DNA from 2 places in the Hydrogenophaga sp. L76 genome. Region 1 is predicted to be linked to the other one. Evidence: riboswitches for the same ligand, from Rfam matches in the RefSeq annotation. Region 1 holds a riboswitch; the other holds the start of a gene.

The links. Region 1 has a riboswitch for S-adenosylhomocysteine ahead of ahcY (adenosylhomocysteinase). Riboswitches for the same ligand answer to the same signal wherever they lie in the genome.
Region 2: linked by a shared signal. The riboswitch ahead of metH (methionine synthase) and the one ahead of ahcY (adenosylhomocysteinase) in region 1 are both predicted to bind S-adenosylhomocysteine.

Annotation. Positions count from the first base shown of each region.
Region 1 is NZ_CM172807.1:2,506,628-2,510,293, forward strand. Features, by position in the region: gene AC23D4_RS12010 (TlyA family RNA methyltransferase) at 1-503, opposite strand, end outside; gene ahcY (adenosylhomocysteinase) at 510-1,946, opposite strand; S-adenosyl-L-homocysteine riboswitch at 2,015-2,102, opposite strand; gene AC23D4_RS12020 (HAD-IIB family hydrolase) at 2,157-2,966, shown strand; gene AC23D4_RS12025 (MFS transporter) at 3,028-3,666, shown strand, end outside.
Region 2 is NZ_CM172807.1:3,209,153-3,212,818, forward strand. Features, by position in the region: partial or broken gene AC23D4_RS15500 (helix-turn-helix domain-containing protein) at 33-146, opposite strand; gene AC23D4_RS15505 (hypothetical protein) at 303-521, opposite strand; gene AC23D4_RS15510 (sigma-54-dependent Fis family transcriptional regulator) at 611-2,215, opposite strand; S-adenosyl-L-homocysteine riboswitch at 2,280-2,399, shown strand; gene metH (methionine synthase) at 2,424-3,666, shown strand, end outside.

The DNA of each region.
Region 1 (3,666 bases):
TGCGAGATGAACGACAGGTCGCCCACGATCAGGTCGAACGGCGCTGAAGCGGCCTCACCACCGGCTTGCGCCAGTTGCTGCGCCGTGAGTTCACGGGCGTTGCACTTTTCGATGCAGACCACCCGCGCATCGCTGCGCAGCTTCGGGTGCAACTGACCCTGCCCCACGTCCAGGCCCACCACCTGGGTGGCGCCGCGTTGCAGCAGGCAGTCGGTGAAACCACCGCTGCTCTGCCCCACGTCGAGGCAGCGTTGGCCGGTCACGTCCATCCCGCAGTGCGCCAGCGCGCCGTCGAGCTTGAGCCCGCCGCGCGACACGAAACGCGACTCCGCCGTGTCCAGCAGCTCCAGCTCCACCGCCTCACGCAGCTCGTCGCCGTTTTTGCTCACGGCCTTCCAGTCGCCACCGGGCACCCGCCAGCGCACCCCGGCAGCGATCAGCCGCTGGGCCTGCGAGCGCGAAGCAGCCAACCCTCGCTCGACGAGCAACTGGTCAGCGCGCATCGGCGATCAATAGCGGTAAGAGTCCGGCTTGTACGGACCTTGCTTCGGCACACCGATGTACGCCGCCTGCTCGTCGCTCAGCTCGCTCAGCATCGCGCCGACCTTCTTCAGGTGCAGACGGGCGACCTTCTCGTCCAGGTGCTTGGGCAGCACGTAGACCTTGCCGTTTTCGTAGAAGTCGCTGTGCGTGAACAGCTCGATCTGCGCAATCGTCTGGTTGGCAAACGAAGACGACATCACGAAGCTCGGGTGGCCGGTGCCGCAGCCCAGGTTCACCAGGCGGCCCTTGGCCAGCAGGATGATCTTCTTGCCGTCCGGGAAGATCACATGGTCCACCTGGGGCTTGATCTCTTCCCACTGGCACTTCTCTTCCAGCTGGGCGACCTGGATCTCGTTGTCGAAGTGGCCGATGTTGCAGACGATGGCCTGGTCCTTCATGGCGGCCATATGGTCGAAGGTGATCACGTCGCGGTTGCCGGTGGTGGTCACGAAGATGTCGGCCTTGTCGGCGGCGTACTCCATGGTCACGACCTTGTAGCCTTCCATCGCAGCCTGCAGGGCGTTGATGGGGTCGATCTCGGTCACCCACACCTGGGCGCTCAGGGCGCGCAGGGCCTGTGCCGAGCCCTTGCCCACGTCGCCGTAACCGGCCACGCAGGCGACCTTGCCGGCGATCATCACGTCGGTGGCGCGCTTGATGCCGTCCACCAGGCTCTCGCGGCAGCCATAGAGGTTGTCGAACTTGCTCTTGGTCACCGAGTCGTTCACGTTGATGGCGCGGAACATCAGACTGCCCTTGACCGACATTTCCTTCAGGCGGTGCACACCCGTGGTGGTTTCTTCGGTCACACCGATGATCTGGGCGCTCTTGCGGCTGTACCAGGTGCTGTCTTCGGCCAGCTTGGCCTTGATGGCGGCGAACAGGATGCGCTCTTCTTCGCTGCCGGGGTTGGCCAGCACGCTCTGGTCCTTCTCGGCCTGCTTGCCCAGGTGCATCAGCAGCGTGGCGTCGCCGCCGTCGTCCAGGATCATGTTCGGGCCTTCGCCTTCGCTGCCCTTGGGGCCGAAGTCGAAGATGCGGTGGGTGTAGTCCCAGTAGTCGGTCAGGGTCTCGCCCTTGACGGCGAACACCGGCGTGCCGGCGGCGGCGATCGCGGCGGCGGCGTGGTCCTGCGTGGAGAAGATGTTGCACGACGCCCAGCGCACTTCGGCGCCCAGCGCTTGCAGGGTCTCGATCAGCACGGCCGTCTGGATGGTCATGTGCAGCGAGCCGGTGATGCGCGCGCCCTTGAGCGCCTGCTTGGGTGCGAACTCTTCGCGGATGGCCATCAGGCCGGGCATCTCGGTCTCGGCGATGCGGATTTCCTTGCGGCCCCAGTCGGCCAGGCCGATGTCGGTGATGACGCAGTCGGCGTTGACGGCGTTGGGAATGCGTGCGTTCATGGTTCGCTCCAGATGAGGTTGGCAATAACCACTGGACGCGGGGGCAAAAAAAAGCCCATCGCACGTTCAGTGGATGAGCGTCGTTGCATGGATTTCCGAGCCTCACGCCCCGCGCTGACCGGTGGTCAGGGGTGCGCTGCAACGCTCCTCGGATCACATGATTCTACCGCAGACGGGCTTTTTGCGCATCTGCGAAACTCTTCAGCCTTTATGCCTCATCTCACCCTTTCCGACTGGCCGGCGGCCGCGCGCAGCCACATCCACGGTGTGCTCACCGACATCGACGACACCCTCACCACCGGGGGGGCGATCACGCCGGACGCGCTGGCCGCCCTGCAAGCCCTGCGCGCAGCGGGCCTGCCGGTGTTCGCCATCACCGGCAGGCCCGCAGGCTGGAGCGAAGCCTTTGCGCTGGACTGGCCGGTGAACGCCATCGTGGCGGAAAACGGCGCTGTCGCGCTGTCACGCGACCCGGGCGGCACGCTGCACAAGACCTACCTGCAGGACACAGCAACACGGCAAACCAACTTCGAACGCCTGCAGGCGGTGGCGCAGCGCATCCTGAGCGAGCTGCCGCAGACCCGCCTGTCGCAGGACAGCCCTGGGCGCGAGACCGACATCGCCATCGACCACAGCGAGTTCGCGCAGCTGGACGGTGCGACCATCGCGCAGGTGGTGCGCCTGATGCAGGCGGGCGGCCTGCATGCCACGGTGAGTTCCATCCACGTCAATGGCTGGATCGGCGAACACGACAAACTGGCGGGCGCGCGCTGGGTGGTGCGCGAACAGCTCGGCCGGAATCTGGACGCCGAGCCCGAGCACTGGGTCTACGTCGGCGACTCGACCAACGACGCGGTCATGTTCGGCCACTTCCCGCACAGCGTGGGCGTGGCCAACGTGGCGCGGTTCTGGGACCGGCTCGACCACCGCCCGCGCTATGTGACCCGGAGCGAGCGTGGTGCCGGCTTTGCCGAGGTGGTGCAGGCCCTGCTGGCTGGCCGCAAGGGAAGGACCGCATGAGCCCCCGTCCGGCCGTTCCGAAAGGGACTCGCAGCGCAGCCCGAAGGGCGGAGCCTGCCCGATGAGCGGACACCCGCTGCCGCCCGGCCACGGCGGCCTGGCCCTGCCCGCATCACCCCCCTCGCAGGCCCGCCTCGGCCTGGTGGCCATCTTTGGCTCCACCTTCTTTGAGCTGGTGGGCTACTTCATGCTCATGCCGCTGCTGCTGTTGCGCCTCAAGGGCGACGGTGTGTCCAACGCGCTGGCGGGCCTGCTGGCGGCCACGGGCTGGGTGGGCGTGTTCGCCATCACGCCGTTTGCCTCGGCGATCACGCAGCGGCTGGGGCGGCGCCCCACGCTGTGGCTGGCGGCGCTGGTGCCGGTGCTCAGCACGACCGGGTTCCTGTTCACCCGCTGGCTGCCCGCCTGGTTTGTGTTCGAGTTCGTCGCCGGCGCGGCGTCGGGCCTGCGCTGGGTGCTGGCCGAGGCGGTGGTGGCCGAGTTCGCGCCACCGCAGCGGCGCGGGCGCCTGGTGGGCCTGTTTGAAACCATGGTGGGCACCACCTTCGTCATCGGACCCGCGCTGCTCGCCACCGTGGGCGCGCAGAGCCCGGTGGCGCTGTGGATCGTGCTTGCCAGCATGACCCTCGGCCTGCTGTGGAGCCTGTTGATCCCGAGGCTGCCGGGCGCCACGGATGCCCACAGCGCCCGTGTGGGCCTG
Region 2 (3,666 bases), 700 kb from region 1:
GCATTTGCGGGTAGTGGGGAGAGCCTTGCTACTCAAAACCAAATACTCACCGCACCCGCCTTCCTCAACCGGTACCCGAACTGCCGCAACGTCAGCCCCAGGCTTTGCGCCGCACGCGATTGGTTTCCCTGAGAGTTCTGCAGCGCCACGGGCCAAAGGCAGGGCTTTTGCTCGTCGGCAGAACTCAAACGTTGAACGACTACTTTCCCGTTTGACCAACGGCCGCTTGTGGCCGATCAGCGAAACGAACACCCCGACCGTCCTCGCAGATGCATCGGCAAGCCACCTGTTCGGCGCTTGGTCTATCGGCAAACCAGGTCGTCAGCATCCAGCGCAGGCGGGCGCATCAGGTCTTCGTCGATGCCCATGACCGCGCTGGCCCGTTCGACGGCCCGCCACAGCAACGGCGGCATCTTCAGAATCTCGTCGGGCGAGTCGGCCTGCGCAATCCAGCTGCTGATTTGTTGGTGCTGATCGGGGGTCAGCAAGGCCAGGTTCAGCATCTCGTCGATTGTTTTCATGTCGGCTTCTCACAAGTCATGGTCAATGGCACTGATGCTGTCACACATCCGTTGCGCCAGCTTTCAGTCCAGCCCTTCAAACCTACCCTTCATCGCAACCCCGCCTTGCGCAGCCGGTAACTGAACTGCCGCAGCGTGAGCCCGAGGCTTTGCGCCGCGCGCGACTGATTGCCCTGGTGGCGGGTCAGCGCGTCCTGCAGGGTCTGTGCGTCGTGAGACGTGGCGCTCTGGTAGTCGCGCACCAGACCACCACCAGCAGCGGGAAGGGCCGGCGGGATCGGGGCCGATGCCGGCGCCGGGGGCGCGCGGTCCAGTGCGGTGGGCATGAAGCGCTCCAGCGCAGCCGCCGTCACCAGCGTGTGGTCGGCCAGCAGAACCAGGCGTTCGATCAGGTTGCCCAGCTCGCGGATGTTGCCGGGCCAGTCGTGCGCTTCCAGCCGCGCCAGCGCGTCGGGCGCGAGGTTCACGTTGCGCTGGTGCGCCTGGTTGGCTCGGCTCACAAAATGCAGGGCCAGCGCGCGCACGTCTTCGCGCCGCTCGCGCAGGCTGGGCAGGCGAATCGGGATCACGTTGAGGCGGTAATACAGGTCCTGCCGAAAGCCGCCGGCCTGTACCTCGCGCGCCAGGTCGCGGTTGGTGGCTGCGACCAGCCGCACGTCGATGCGGATCTCGCGCGTGCCGCCCAGGCGCACCAGGGTGCCTTCCTGCAGGGTGCGCAGCAGCTTGCTCTGCATGGCCAGCGGCAGCTCGCCGATCTCGTCCAGAAAAATCGTGCCGCGGTTGGCCTGCTCGAACCAGCCGGCGCGCGCCGTGCTGGCGCCGGTGAAGGCGCCGCGCTCGTAGCCGAACAGTTCAGATTCGAACAGCGTGTCGGGAATCGCCGAGCAGTTGACCTTGATGAAGGGCTGGTCGCGCCGGCCGCTGGCCAAGTGCACCGCGCGCGCAAACAGCTCCTTGCCCGTGCCCGACTCGCCCAGCAGCAGCACCGTGGCCTGCGACTGCGACACGCGCTCCAGCTCGCCCAGCGCCTGCAGCAGCGCGGGCGAGCGGCCGATCAGCCCGTAGCGCGCGCTGCCCACGTCGAGCGCGTGCTCCAGCGCTTCGTTGCGTGCGGCCAGCTGGCGCCGCTCTTCGGCCACCAGCTGTTCCAGCTGCAGCAGCTGGCCGGCCAGCGTGGCCAGGATGCGCAGCAGCGCCAGGTCGTCGTTCAGGTGCCGCTGGCGGCTGCGGATGCGGTGGCAGGCGAGCACGCCGACGGTGGCACCGTTCACATCGATCGGCAGCGCGATGAAGGCCACGGTCTGCGGCGGCAACCGGGCGCGCGCCACGGTGCGAAAGAGGAACAAGGGCTCGGCGTCCACGTCCTGCACGATGGCGGGCAAGCCGCTGGCCAGCACGCGGCCGGTGATGCCCTCGCCCCAGCGGAACACGCCGCGCGCCGCTTCCTCGGCGGTGAGGCCGTAGGCGTGGCGGACCGAGGCTGTGCGCTCCGCGCCCGGCACGGCGTCGTCGGCCAGCACCATGCGGCCGCGGTTCAGGCCCAGCAGCTCGCTCATGAGGTGCAGCATCTCGCGCAACACGAAAGCCGGCGCCAGGCTGCGGCCCACGAGCTTCATGACCTCGCGCATGAGCAGCAGCTCCTGGGCGTGCCAGTCGGTGCCGGCGTTGTCGGGGTCGTTGCGGTGAGGGGCCATGCATCGGGTACTAGCAAACATCGCACCAGATGCGTGCGCAGGCGGTTGGCGGCTAAAATCAGCGGCTCTCAAGGAGCGCTGCAGCGCCACCCCGACGCGCTTGTGTCGGGGCCGGTGTCAGGCTTGAGAGTCCGGGCTTTCATCGCCCTGCCGGCCAGACCGGCCCCAACGGCGCTCACCAGTTTCAGAACCCTTTCTGGTGAGCCCCATGTCCGACGTGATTTCTTCCGTACCCGTTCCTCCCATGCTGCTGTCCGGCCTGGAGCCGCTGCGCATCGGCGAAGACAGCCTGTTCGTCAACGTGGGCGAGCGCACCAACGTGACCGGCTCCAAGGCCTTCGCCCGCATGATCCTGAACGGCGAGTACGAGCAGGCGCTGGCCGTGGCGCGCCAGCAGGTGGAAAACGGCGCGCAGGTGATCGACATCAACATGGACGAGGCCATGCTCGACAGCAAGGCCGCGATGGTGAAGTTCCTGAACCTGATCGCCGGCGAGCCCGACATCGCGCGCGTGCCGGTGATGGTGGACAGCTCGAAGTGGGAGGTGATCGAGGCCGGCCTGCGCTGCGTGCAAGGCAAGGGCGTGGTCAACTCGATCAGCATGAAAGAGGGTGTGGACGAGTTCAAGCGCCAGGCCGGTCTGGTCAAGCGCTACGGCGCCGCCGCGGTGGTGATGGCCTTCGACGAAAAGGGCCAGGCCGACACCTACGAACGCAAGATCGAGATCTGCGAGCGCGCTTACCGCATCCTGGTGGACGAAGTGGGTTTCCCGCCCGAAGACATCATCTTCGACCCCAACATCTTCGCCATCGCCACCGGCATCGAAGAGCACAACAACTACGCGGTCGACTTCATCAACGCCACGCGCTGGATCAAGCAGCACCTGCCGGGCGCCAAGGTGAGCGGCGGCGTGTCCAACGTGTCGTTCAGCTTCCGCGGCAACGACCCGGTGCGTGAAGCCATCCACACCGTGTTCCTGTACCACGCCATCAAAGCCGGCATGGACATGGGCATCGTCAACGCCGGCATGGTGGGTGTGTACGACGAGCTGGAGCCCGAGCTGCGCGAGCGGGTGGAAGACGTGGTCTTGAACCGCCGGCCCGATGCGGGCGAGCGGCTCGTTGAAGTGGCCGAAAATGCCAAGGGCGCGGCCAAGGACGACAGCAAGAAGAACGAGTGGCGCGCGCTGCCGATCCGCGAGCGCCTGAGCCACGCGCTGGTGCGCGGCATGAACGAGTTCATCAGCGAAGACACCGAAGAGATGTGGCGCCAGATCGAAGCCGAGGGCGGCCGTCCTCTCAACGTGATCGAAGGCCCGCTGATGGACGGCATGAACGTGGTGGGCGACCTGTTCGGCCAGGGCAAGATGTTCCTGCCCCAGGTGGTGAAGAGCGCGCGCGTGATGAAGCAGGCCGTGGCCCACCTGCTGCCCTACATCGAAGCCGAAAAGC